Regions from separate parts of the Blautia sp. HCP3S3_C12 genome, predicted to be linked through region 1. Evidence: riboswitches for the same ligand, from Rfam matches in the RefSeq annotation. Region 1 holds a riboswitch; the other holds the start of a gene.
What was found. A riboswitch is a leader RNA that binds a small molecule or an ion and turns the genes downstream of it on or off. The one in region 1 is predicted to bind ZMP and ZTP.
Positions count from the first base shown of each region.

Region 2: linked by a shared signal. The riboswitch ahead of ACTNDS_RS05125 (formate--tetrahydrofolate ligase) and the one ahead of ACTNDS_RS08025 (IMP cyclohydrolase) in region 1 are both predicted to bind ZMP and ZTP.

Region 1 is NZ_JBQHWC010000007.1:55,673-62,752, forward strand. Features, by position in the region: gene ACTNDS_RS08005 (O-acetylhomoserine aminocarboxypropyltransferase/cysteine synthase family protein) at 1-605, shown strand, start outside; gene ACTNDS_RS08010 (3D domain-containing protein) at 755-1,894, opposite strand; tRNA gene ACTNDS_RS08015 (tRNA-Gly) at 2,050-2,122, shown strand; gene ACTNDS_RS08020 (phosphoribosylaminoimidazolecarboxamide formyltransferase) at 2,516-3,700, opposite strand; gene ACTNDS_RS08025 (IMP cyclohydrolase) at 3,735-4,448, opposite strand; ZMP/ZTP riboswitch at 4,519-4,599, opposite strand; gene ACTNDS_RS08030 (peptidoglycan recognition protein family protein) at 4,702-5,526, opposite strand; gene guaB (IMP dehydrogenase) at 5,666-7,080, opposite strand, start outside.
Region 2 is NZ_JBQHWC010000003.1:228,402-235,481, forward strand. Features, by position in the region: gene ACTNDS_RS05115 (isopeptide-forming domain-containing fimbrial protein) at 1-3,844, opposite strand, end outside; gene ACTNDS_RS05120 (DUF1700 domain-containing protein) at 4,106-4,552, opposite strand; ZMP/ZTP riboswitch at 4,943-5,028, shown strand; gene ACTNDS_RS05125 (formate--tetrahydrofolate ligase) at 5,207-6,892, shown strand; gene ACTNDS_RS05130 (aspartate ammonia-lyase) at 6,991-7,080, opposite strand, start outside.

The sequences.
Region 1 (7,080 bases):
ACTGGGATGCCTATGGCCACAAATATCACGGACTGACTGAACCGGATGAATCTTATCATGGTGTTATTTATACTAAACAGTTTGGAAAGAAGGCTTATATCACAAAGGCAACCTCTCAGCTGATGCGTGACCTTGGCTCTATCCCGTCTCCTGCAAACTGCTTCCTGTTAAACCTGGGACTGGAAACTCTTCCTCTTCGTGTAGAACGTCACTGCTATAATGCACAGAAGATTGCAGAATTCCTGAATGCCCATGAGAAAGTATCTCACGTAAACTATGCAGGACTTCCTGATGACAAATACTATGCACTTGCTCAAAAATACATGCACGAAGGCAGAACCTGCGGCGTTATCTCCTTTGAACTGACAGGCGGTCGAGAAGCTGCAGTCCGCTTTATGGACAGCTTAAAGCTTGCCACCATCGCAACTCACGTAGCAGCATCTAAAACCATGATCCTGCATCCGGCAAGCCATACTCATCGTCAGATGAACGATGAGCAGCTTGCAGAAGCCGGCGTATCACCGGGAATGATCCGTCTCTCTGTTGGTATTGAAAATGTGGATGACATTATTGCTGATATTGAACAGGCATTACAAAACGCATAAAAGATAATTTCAAAAAATCCGGAAGAACTTCTGAAATGATCACAGATATAACAGATCATTTCCAGATTCTCCCGGATTTTTATTTTCAGGTCAAGCGGATATTCGCAATCCGCTTTGCTACTTGATTCGGTTAAATTCTTTCTTATTTTCTACTTTAACAAATAAACATCTGTATAATATACCCCTTTGTCCTCCCCTTCCTGATGGGTAGCAACATAAATATCTATACAATTATGTTTAATCGCACCACCACAGTCCTCTGCAACATAAACCTGTCCATTGATCACAACCTTAGATCCATATGGAATCTGTGTAGGGTCCACCGCAATCGTACGGTTTGTCGTAGCAGTCACCCCTGTAGAAGTAATGCCATTTGCCCAAGGGCCACAACAAATACTGCAGGGACAATAATGAGTAATCTTAAAGGTTCCCAGCGGAACCAGTGACGCATCTGAAGACACAGCTACCGGAGTTCCCACCTTCACTCCATCCACAGACTCTCCCTTTGAAGCAGTTACACCATCCACAGCCTCTGCAAAAACGCCTTTGCCCTCACTCTTATGAATCGTTCCAGCTTCTTCGCCGTCTACTTTAGCGACCTTTGACTCTTCCGTATTCTCCTCTGCTGCTGTATTCTCCAGAACACTGGTTGGAATATATCCAATGCCTCTTTTTCCATTCTCTTTTTTATAGTAAATCTGACTCCAGATGCCGTTCACTGTAGCCAGGCGCTTCACTTCATCCTCCTGAATGACCTCACCTACTATCTGTCCATCCTTCTTTCCCGGATAATCCAGAATATCACTGTCCTTCAGTGCTGTAAAAGTTCCCCTTGCCTGAGCAACCTGATCACTATCATTGATATGTTTTGTGGGCACATAGCCACTGATCTTTTCCGTACCCTTTTTACTCTTTTTCTCATAAGTCACTTTACTCCAGCCATTATCACATACGGCCACTCTCTCTACACCGGTACCAAGATACACTCTTGCAAGCTTCTTTCCGTTTTTCCCTGGCATAGAACGTATATAAGTCGCCTTTGCAGAAACAGAAACCTTATCTGACTTGGCAACTGCAGTTACCTTCTCTCCACTTCCATTATCAATCTCAAAGGTCTGCAGTGTCTTATTATCCTGCTTATAAGCATTAACTGTCCCCTCATAATCCAGAATATCCGCAGAAACTGTTGTTGGTAAAGTAAGCATACTACAAACTAATAATACTAAAATTTTTTTCTTCATAAACTGAGCCTCAACTCCTTTATCGTCTCTCTCCGTCTGTCCTATCATAGCACACCCCCTCCCAATTTGCAATTTTCCACCCCATCCTTCACGGAATCTTCATAAAATTTCAAAATAAAGAAAAAAAAACATTTGACAAACTCCACTGTATATAGTATCATATATTTTGTCGCTGAGGTAATCACTCAAACGACATCATAAATGCGATAGTGGCGTAGTTGGTAACGCGCGACCTTGCCAAGGTCGAGACCGCGGGTTCGAGCCCCGTCTATCGCTCTTAAAGCATCAGCTAAGGCTGATGCTTTTTTCATCCCCTTCTATTAACTTTCCATAACTATAGCAATTCCATATCTGCGAATAACATCTATAGCCAATATCACTGATTCAAGCGGATATTCGCAATTGAAGCAGGGTACTTGCTTGATTCGGTTAAATCAATAACCAGCGCAGGACATTATATGTTTTTGCACGCATTTGCAGGGGTCTTAGAAAAAGTTAGCGCCAGGAAATCTGCGTTATGTAAAAAAATTTCACTGTCTGAGCCGCATTTGCGGCGAGTTTGAAATTTTTTTACATGTTTTTAGCAGATTTCCTGGCGCTTAGTTTTTCTTAGGCTCCGAAACCGCGGGCAAAAACATATAATGTCCTGCGTGTCCCCATATCAAGAATTTAGTGATGGAACAATCTGATACCAGTAAAGCTCATCACCATTCCATACTTATTACAGGTCTCGATCACAGCATCATCACGCACAGATCCGCCCGGCTCAGCAATATACTTCACACCACTCTTATGCGCACGTTCAATATTATCACTAAATGGGAAGAATGCATCAGATCCCAGTGTAACATCTGTCATCTGATCCAGCCATGCACGTTTCTCTTCCTTTGTAAATACTTCCGGTTTCTCTGTGAAAGTTTTCTCCCACATACCGTCAGCAAGTACATCCATATATTCATCCCCGATATAAACATCAATGGCATTGTCACGCTCTGCACGGGAAATTGTATCTTTAAATGGCAGATTCAGCACCTTCGGACACTGACGAAGGAACCAGTTGTCAGCTTTCTGTCCTGCAAGTCTTGTACAGTGTACACGGGACTGCTGACCTGCACCAACACCGATAGCCTGTCCATCTTTTACAAAACATACAGAGTTGGACTGTGTATATTTCAGAATGATCAGAGAAATCTTCATATCACGTTTTGCTTCCTCTGTAAGCTCTTTATTCTCTGTCACAATATTGGAGAGCATTGCATCATCGATTTCAAGCTCCTGACGTCCCTGCTCAAAAGTTACACCAAATACTTCTTTGTGTTCCAGCGGAGCCGGTACAAAGTTCTCATCGATCTGGATTACATTGTAGTTTCCTTTTTTCTTCTGCTTCAGGATCTCCAGTGCTTCCTCTGTGTATCCAGGTGCAATAACACCATCAGATACCTCTCTCTTGATCAGAAGTGCTGTATCTTTATCGCACACATCAGAAAGAGAAATGAAATCACCAAAAGAGGACATTCTGTCAGCACCGCGGGCTCTTGCATAAGCACATGCTAATGGTGAAAAATTCTTCCAGTCCATATCATTTACCCAGTAGATCTTTGCCAGAGTCTCTGTCAGTGGAAGTCCTACAGCAGCACCTGCAGGAGATACATGTTTAAAAGAGGTTGCAGCAGGAAGTCCTGTAGCTTTTTTCAGGTTTGATACCAGCTGCCAGCCGTTAAAGGCATCCAGGAAATTGATATATCCCGGTCTTCCGGAAAGAATCTTCACCGGAAGTTCTGATCCGTCTGCCATATAAATTTTTGCAGGTTTCTGATTTGGGTTACAGCCATATTTTAATTCGAATTCTTTCATTATATAAATCCTCCATTATCATATCTGCCCTGTTTTATTTATTCTTATTAATGATCTTGCTTTCGTACTTACCTGTCTCAATATCAATATATCTTACAAACAAAGATACTTTGTTATCTTCGTTCAGGCTGTTCCAGAGAAGTTCTGCAAACTCATCCATATTATCCGGAATTGCTACCAGTTTCGGTTCGCCTTCAAAGCTTGGAAGTGGATTTCCATCGCATTTATAAGTGTGGATAAAATGTCCCTCTCCTGCAATGGCATTCTCGTATGCAAATGTGTATCTGTTACATGCATCCGGATTTCCGTTGTTGCTCTTGAGAATTGACATTGCATAGTTGAATTTTCCGTTCTCTACATGCATAACACCGGAAATACGAGGTGTATAGTTTGGACCGTCTGGCTCGAATTCTCTGCTTCTTAAAGACTGCTCAAAAGTAAGCTGATGATCCATTCCCTCATAAATGGTATCTGTCTGATCTCCGTTAGTTACAATTGTTTTGTTTCCCAGTACACGTACAGGTGCATAAATGATCAGGCTTGGATCTGTAAGCTTGGACGGGTCAAATGCCTGGGTCCGGATTCCCTCACCATCCTCTACAAATACTCTGTTTCTGCTGTTCTCGCTTCTGCCCATGATGAAATAAGCTGTCACTGCTTTCTTACCGTCTGCGGAACGTCCGATCACAATTCCTCTGCCAGGATAGGAATTCTCTTTCAGTTCTTTTTCCAGTGATAACATTTCCATAATTTTTCTCCTTTTCGTTAAAAATAAGGTTAAAAAAGCCTGGGAAACCTATTTATTCATTGAATAATTTCCAGGCTGCCCAGGCGGTCGGCTCATATACACACTGCACTCCCTGTAGGTAATCCTACTTCCGCCAGTCATGCAGGTACTGTTGTGAAACTCACACACTGTTATTATAGTACAATACTTCTTTGCAGATTTCAAGGCAATTTTTTTGTTTCCTGCTTTTTTTCAAAAACAATAGGATATACCATTACTGAGTATTCTTTAATTTATAGTCAACCTCAATCTGAGAAGCAATATCGGCCTTCATCTGAATCCATGCATCCGGATTCTCCACATAATATTTGGGACAGTTCTTTCCTGTCACATCATAGTGGCGGATCACGTTTTCAGAAGTAAGTCCGAATCGCACACATAACCATGCTGTCAGTTTTACAGCCGAATCATAGGTTGCATCATTGAATTTTCCTGTTTCATCCTGGTGACAGCACTCAATCGATACGGTATCCACATTACGGGAATTTGTCGCATAAGACATCTCCGATGTAGGAATGCACTGTACCACCTCACCATCAAGGCCAATGACAAAGTGACTGCTTACCTTTGTCTCATGTGTATTTGCCAGATTCTCAAAATAATTTCTGTTGGCCATTGCTGTTGCCCCTGGGTTCGCAGTATAGTGAATTGCAATATATTTTACGCTTTCAATGGGAATCTGCGGTCTGGAGTATTCATTGGGAGTCAGCAGCTCCACATCAATATAGGGAGCCCCTTCTTTCTGCCACTGCTCAGGACCGCTTCCTGAATTTTCCTGCTCCAGAAGTACCTCCTGCTCTTTTCTTTCTCTCTCCTGCATATTATTTATTCCATACCAGCATCCTATACTTACTCCCACCATCAGGATAATGCAGATTAGCAGCATCCTCAGATTTCTCTGTCGAACTCTGCTGTTTTTTCTTGATTTCCCGGCAGATGTTTTTCTGTGTGCAGCACTGGTTTTTGATTTTGAAACTGATTTTCTCTTTGTTTTTACAGATCCGGTACTTTTTCTACCGCTCCGATTCTTTTGTATCATAGCTTTTCTCTGCCACCCATTTCCTGGAATTCGTTTTTTCTATTATATCATTGAATTCTTTTCTTTTCACTATCAAAGCCGGTAATTCCACAAAAATACCCCGGCAGATTCACAAGATCTCCGGGGTATCATTCATTATTTATTTATCATCTACACTATAGTTTGGAGCTTCTTTGGTGATATGAATATCATGTGGATGAGATTCCTTCAGAGAAGCAGCGGAAATCTTGATAAACCTACCTGTAGTCTTAAGAGTCTCAATATTCTCTGCGCCACAATATCCCATACCTGAGCGAAGACCACCCATGAGCTGGAATACAGTATCCTCTACATGTCCTTTATATGCAACACGTCCCTCTACGCCTTCCGGAACAAGCTTCTTTGCATTTTCCTGGAAATAACGATCTTTACTGCCGTTCTCCATAGCAGCAATAGATCCCATACCACGGTATACTTTATATTTACGTCCCTGATACAGTTCAAAAGTTCCCGGGCTCTCATCGCATCCTGCGAAAATACTTCCCATCATACATACATTTGCACCAGCTGCAATTGCCTTGGTAACGTCTCCGGAATATTTGATACCACCGTCTGCAATGATCGGGATTCCATAACGATTAGCAACCTCATAACAATCCATTACTGCAGTAACCTGTGGTACGCCAATACCTGCAACCACACGTGTGGTACAAATAGATCCAGGTCCGATACCAACCTTAACTGCATCTACGCCTGCATCGATCAGAGCCTTGGTAGCTGCTCCTGTAGCTACATTACCTGCAATTACCTGAAGATCCGGATATGCAGCTTTAATTTCACGGACAGCCTTCAGAATATTCTCTGAATGACCATGTGCAGAATCAATTACAATTACATCTACACATGCCTTCACCAGCGCATCTACACGTGCAAGTACATTGGCTGTGATTCCTACTGCTGCACCGCAGAGCAGACGTCCCTGCTCATCTTTGGCAGCCAGAGGATACTTGATCTGCTTTTCAATATCCTTGATTGTGATCAGGCCTTTTAAATTAAAATCATCATCTACAATGGGTAATTTCTCTTTACGGGATTTGGCAAGGATTTTCTTTGCCTCTTCCAAAGTGATTCCCTCTTTGGCTGTGATCAGTCCCTCAGAAGTCATGCACTCTTTGATCTTCTTGGTAAAATCTGTCTCAAACTTCAGATCTCGGTTTGTAATGATACCAACAAGCTTTCTGCCCTCTGTAATCGGTACACCGGAGATACGGAATTTTGCCATAAGCTCATCTGCATCTTTCAATGTATGCTCAGGGGATAAATAGAAAGGATCTGTGATAACACCGTTCTCAGAACGTTTTACCTTATCTACCTCTTCTGCCTGTGCCTCGATAGACATATTTTTGTGAATGATACCAATACCACCCTGTCTTGCCATGGCAATTGCCATACGATGTTCGGTAACTGTATCCATTCCTGCGCTCATCATGGGAATGTTCAGTTTGATCTTTTTCGTTAAGTACGTTGTGACATCTACCTGATTCGGAATTACTTTTGAATAAGCCGGAACTAACA
Region 2 (7,080 bases), on a different contig from region 1:
CTGTATTCACCGGAATATTTTCTCTGCTGTTTACCACTGCTGTATTATGGATTTTCTTTCCTGCCAGAGCCGGATCAATAATTGCGGTCTGATATTCTACAGCCATACATTTCTGTTCCCTGCACTCCAGCGGATTAGGCATTACCTGCTCTGAAATACCACCTCTGTCATTATCACAGATCAGATATCCCACATCTTTGATCAGGTTTCTGCCTGTATTGATCACAAAGGTATTGTCATCATTTGCCTGAATCTGCGCCTCAACCTTAGTTCCCTTTTCATCCAGAAGTACAATAGAATCCTTCTGAAGCCGAACTCCCGGAGTATCCGTCACATCCTGAACCACCAGCTCTCTGGCAACACAGCCTGTCTGCTCCTGAGTAAGATCAATACGCCAGGTAACAATATCTCCATATTTATAAAAAGTCTTATCTGCCGTCTTTACAGCCCTGAGAGCCGGAGAATTTACCCATATCTTAGAGGTGTCCTTCACTTCCGCTGCATTATCTGCATATGCCTTGGCTGTATTTACAATTTCCATACCATTTACAGTACTCTGGGCTGTACAACGGAAGTTGACAGTTACCGGCATCTGATAGGGCAGATCAGAAATAGTAACGATCCATCCTGTCCCCTGACGAATCACCTGGCAGCTGACTTGTTTTTCTACGGTTTCACCGTAATTCTCTGGATTCAACGCATTCCCCATATCATCCGTTCCGGCAACCGGATTCTGGATCACTGTAGGAACACCACTAACTGTAACTGCTCCTTCATCACCGTCCAGCGCAAGTCCTTCAGGAAGAGAAAGATCACTGATCACCAGATTTCTTGCAATAGACCCTTTTTGCTGATTGGTAACCGTTACCTGATAATTTACCTGCTCTCCTACCCGGAATTCATTTTCCACGCGGCCATCTTCTGCTGCCAGATATGGATTCTGAAAACCTTTATCAATAGACAGGATTGCTGTATTTACATATACTTCCGCATCATCAGTGGTCTTCGGTGCATTCTCTGCCTGCACATTAGCCAGGTTAATACTTTCCACTCCATTTGCATCCTCAGTGGCTGTGCAGAGAAAAGCAACCGTCACAGGTACTCCTGCAGGCAAGTCTGAAAGATTCAGTCTCCATCCATTTCCTTCCGGAAGAAACTCATATCCTACCGTTTTCTCACCGGTTTCATTATAAAATTCCGGATTCAGCTGTCCCGGAGTATCTTCTGTTCCAGCAACAGGCTGCGTAATATTCTGAGGAATTCCATTAACAGATACATTTTCCATAGAATCCAGAACCAGGCCTGCCGGCATCTCTGTATCCCAGACTGTCACATTTCTGGCAATCGTTCCCTGATTTTTATTCTCAACAACAACCTTATACTCAACCTGTTCTCCTGTCTTCCACTCATAATGATCGGCTGTCTTTTCAATCCAGAGACTTCCCGTATTTACATATACTTCTGCATCATCAGATTTTTCATTTGCATTGGAAGCTTTTACATTTGCCACATTTACACTTTCATGGCCATTGGCAGACTCTGTAGCTATACAGTGAAATACAAGCGTGACCGGCTGACTGTAAGGCAGATAAGAGCAATAAAAAGCAAAGCCGCTTTCATCTGCTTCCATATGTGATTCTACCGTCCGGCTTTCATAAGCCTGCCCTGTTTTTTTATCAGGAACCGGGTAATTTACCTGAGACTGTACATTCAGCACTTCCACACTCTGGGTTCCCCCTGACAGCACAAGCCCCTGAGGAAGTCCGATATCTGTCACACTGACATCCTTTGCAATTGTTCCGGGCACAGAATTATTCACTACAATTCTATAAGTAACTCCATCCCCTACCTGCCATTCATATTTATCTGCTGTTTTGTCAATCTCCAGCTGAGGGCTGTTAGGCCATACTTCGGCCATATCTTTTCGGTCTTTCTGTTCCCCTGTCTCCGGGTCTACAAGATTATCCGCTGTAGCAGTTACTATATTTTCCCATTCCTGACCATTGGAAGCTTCCGCTGCCTGGCATTTAAAGCTGACTGTTATGGTTTCTCCATACTTCAAAGTAGGGCAGGTTACTTTCCATCCATTTTCCCCCTGCCTGGTAAGAGTGCAGGGATCTGCTCCCGGACTGGTCTGTGCTGCATACTGTCCCTCTGTCAGGCAAAGGCAGGAGGGAATCTCATCTGTCACACTTACTCCTACAGCCTGGACATCCGGCTTTGTCTGCGTAACCGTCACAGAATAATCTATCATATCCCCTACCTTCCACTCATAAGCGGAAACGTTTTTCTTTACCTCAAGCTCAGGCGGAATGATCCCCTTCACCCATACGATTTCTGTTTTCTTCGTATCTCCGCCTCCATTAACTCTCTCATAACTCATGGAAGCCTGATTGGGAACCAGAAGGGTGTATCCATCCTCTGCCAGATATTTAGAAATATCAAATTGTCCTTCTGGCTTCCTGTGTACTTTCAGAATAAAAGTATATGTCTGATTATCTGTAAAAGCTTCTTCTTTAAGGCTGTCCGCCTTTGCACTGCAGATTACAGTCTGTCCTTCCACAGCCACATCAAACTGTTCTGTCACATCCTGTCCCAGACTATTTATTACCGAAACCTTAGAGGCATCATCCATTGTCAGACAGTTTTCCAGTGCATCACTAATCACAAATGATTTTAATCTGTTAGGAGTAGTCTCCGCCTGGATCATATACTGAAATTCTTTTTCTGTTTTCATGACAAATGGCTGTTCCTTTGGTGCAGCCGTTGCCTGATCCCATGTGCAGCCCACTTCGCCTACTCTTTTTTCCGGTGCTTTTTTCATTTCTATACCACTGAAGCAATAGGAAGTAAAATCAAAATATGCAAAGCCCTTAACCACCTTCTGTCCTTCAAAAGTTTCACAGTAGCTTTTTCCGGACTCATCTGCATATGCTTTTCTGGCATTACTTGCCCACTTCTCCTGAGAGCCGGCCTTTGCAATACTTTTTTCCCTGCTTGCATCCCACATATCCAGTTTTTCCTGATGAGAAAACACCAGATTAAAATTATCTGTCTGGAAAAACATATTCAGCCAGCCATTCTCATCCTCCGGCTCAATAGCCACATTCTGAGATCCTACATAGGTGCCGTTTACTTTCAAAAACTCATTATTTTTTAATACATATGCATGATCCAGTCCATTGTCTGAGGGTATAGATACTCCCTGCGCCGCATCAATATCACGGATCGTACCATGTCCACTGATCGTCAGAGCCTCATCTGTCCCATGCTTCAGAAACTGAAAATTAATTTTTGCAGAACCCAGTGAATAGATAAAAACCCCAATATTGTTTTTAGCAAAGCCTACCATTGGATAGGTTTCATTATTCTCCCAGCCAAAGGTAAGTCCACCATTATTTTCTTTTTTGGAGACAGGGGTTCTCAGGTCATAGCGTCTCTCGGCATTTTCTACCCCCACCAGGGTCAGACGCACATCCACAATATTTCCCCCTGCATCTCTGCCCACATTGTTATAGCGCATTCCTGCACTTCCGGATTTGTAATCCTCTGTTATCCTCACACTTTCTGTATCTCTTGTACTTCTTCCGTGATCTGAAAATGCAGCACTGTCCAGATTATCGCAGCCAAAAGACTCATAGGTAGTTACCCCTGGCTGAAACTTCATATTGAAACGGTAACCATAGTCAATAAGCTGATCAGAGTCCCAGACCTCGATGGACTTTACCGCTCCGGCCGCACTGAAAATCATTCCAGGTAAAAAGCCCAGTACAGACTGCAGCATAAACAGTAAGGCTAAGCCCAAAGCCTCCAGACGTTTTTTTAGTTTCACAGTTCCTTTCATGTTGTCTCCTTTCCATTTGGCATACAGAAAAAAGGATTCCTGTGCAAAAATCCTGTTTTCTGCCTTTATAAAAATAATAAAATTGAGATTTACCTGCTGCCTGGCAGGATTAGGGAATAACACACTTCAGATAAGACTAAGGCGAAAATATGAAACGATATGAAAAATATAAATAACTGAATAAAAAGAGTACTGAAAAGAATATTAGATAAAGCTATAAGACAGATCAAAAGAAAGCTCCCAAAGGGAGTTCTCTTTTGATCAGTGACTTCTCTTGGTAAACCAGGAAATAACAGATAAAATGATAATCAGAATAATAAAAAACGGAAGAACGGCACCAATTATTATAAGTAATAAAATAATCGCTACAGCAGCTGCCACAATCACAACAAGCTTACCTGACCAGGTTGAAAGGTCCAGAACTTTTTTCCACCGCTTCTCCGGCTGGGGCGGCGGTTCTAATCCAGATCCACAGGAGGAATAGGCTCCATATTCCTCATCTACAGTATCTCCCTCTGTATCAATAAGAGTTTTTGCTATCAGTCTGGGATCTCCCAACTGATCAAGCACTTCCTGCTCTGTACGACCACCGCGTACCTGGGACTGTATATAATCTTCATAGTATCGTACATGTGCTGCAGCCTTGCCCTCCTGCATGTGACCGGCAAGCTGGCTTCTCAGGATTTCCAAAAATTCTTGTCTGTTCATCTTTTACACTCCACTTTGCCAAAATATAAATCCCCATACACTGCTTATGATAATTGAAGCAGGAGATTTCTGTGCACTTATTATTCTTATTCTACCATATTTACCACAGGTAGCAACTAATATAATCATAAACTTTTTATGAAATTCCTATAAACTGCAAGGTTTAACCTTTCCTTTACATAATCTTCATTCTACTATAAATCCATGTCTATTTTTTAACAATCCCATTTCTTTGAAAAAGCAAATTCTTCCCAACAATCATAGATACTCTGGTTTTTCATTATTAATTTTACACAACTTTCGTCCAGTTTACTTGATTTTTTTGACATTTCAGCAAAAATTTTCTTGACATTTTTTTCTCAAAATGATATACTATTGCCATCAATTGAAGGAACCTTCGAGTACTGACGGAAAGAGTGGAATGCAAACCACGGGGAGTCGGAGGTTTGTAGAAGCCGACCGTCTGGGCAGTATTTGAAAATTTCAGATACTGGCCTTTTTTTATCGGATGAAACAATACTTTTGTTCATCTGACGGGCTGATCGATCATTCCTTCAATGAATAAATTGTTACTGATCGCAGAGTGCACAGTAACAAATGAACAGTAATATAAGTTTTTCATGTTTATGCGGAGACGAAAGGAGAAAAACACTTATGGGATTCAAATCAGACATCGAAATTGCACAGGAATGCGAAATGCTTCCAATCACTCAGATTGCAGAAAAAGCAGGTATTGATGATAAATATCTGGAGCAGTACGGAAAATATAAAGCAAAAATTGATTACAATCTTTTAAAAGAAAGCGACAAAAAGGACGGCAAATTAATCCTTGTTACAGCTATCAACCCAACTCCTGCAGGAGAAGGTAAAACTACTACTACTGTAGGTCTTGCAGATGGTATGCAGAAACTTGGAAAGAACGTTATGGTAGCTCTTCGTGAGCCATCCTTAGGACCGGTATTCGGTGTAAAAGGTGGTGCAGCAGGCGGCGGATATGCACAGGTTGTTCCTATGGAAGACATCAACCTTCACTTCACAGGTGACTTCCATGCGATCGGTGCAGCTAACAACTTACTGGCAGCTATGATCGATAACCATATCTTCCAGGGCAACGCATTAAACATTGACCCTCGTAAGATCACATGGAGAAGATGTGTAGATATGAACGACCGTCAGCTTCGTAATGTAGTAGACGGCCTTGGCGGAAAGACAAACGGTATGCCTCGTGAAGACGGATACGACATCACAGTTGCATCTGAAATCATGGCAGTTCTCTGTCTTGCAAGCGACATCAAAGACCTGAAAGAAAGATTATCCAAGATCATCATCGGATATACATACGGCAAAGTTTCCGAGCAGAAACCTGTAACAGCTGGTGACCTTCACGCTGAAGGCGCTATGACAGCTCTGTTAAAAGATGCTCTGAAACCAAACCTTGTACAGACTCTGGAACACGTTCCTGCAATCGTACACGGCGGACCATTCGCAAACATCGCTCACGGATGTAACTCCGTAACAGCTACAAAGATGGCTATGAAGCTTGCTGATTATGCAATCACAGAAGCTGGTTTCGGCGCTGACCTGGGTGCTGAGAAATTCCTCGACATCAAATGCCGTATGGCTGGCTTAAAGCCAAGCGCAGTTGTAATCGTAGCTACAGTACGTGCTCTGAAATACAACGGTGGTGTTGCTAAAGCTGACCTTAACAATGAAAACCTGGAAGCTCTTGAAAAAGGTATCCCGAACCTGTTAAAACACGTTTCCAATATCAAGAACGTATACAAACTTCCATGTGTTGTTGCTATCAATGCATTCCCGACAGATACAAAGGCAGAGCTTGACTTTGTAGAAGCTAAATGTAAAGAACTGGGCGTTAACGTTGCTCTTTCTGAAGTATGGGCAAAAGGCGGCGAAGGCGGAATCAAACTTGCGGAAGAAGTTATCCGTCTTGTTGAAGAACCAAACGACTTCTCCTATGCATACGAACTGGAAGGTTCTATTGAAGACAAGCTGAACCAGATCGTTCAGAAAGTATATGGCGGTAAGAAAGCAGTTCTGACAGCAAATGCTCAGAAACAGGCGAAACAGTTAGAAGCTCTTGGATTCGGCAACTGCCCAATCTGTGTAGCTAAGACACAGTACAGCTTAACAGATGACCAGACTAAACTGGGTGCTCCTACAGACTTCGAAGTTACAGTACGTAACCTGAAGATCTCCGCAGGTGCAGGATTCATCGTAGCTCTTACAGGTGAGATCATGACAATGCCAGGTCTTCCTAAAGTTCCGGCTGCTGAGAGAATCGACGTAGACGAGACAGGTAAGATCACAGGTCTGTTCTAATCTCGCAGAACTTAACTCCAAAATAAAAAATCATATTTAAATATGATTTATGTCCAGACGATTTTACAGGCGGGAAAAATTTCCCGCCTGTTTTTTTCTTATTTTTTTATAAGATAATCTTTTCCGGAAATACCAGGTTCCGTCATATGGATTGGATCCAGAATACGATTAAGTTCATCCTCATCCAT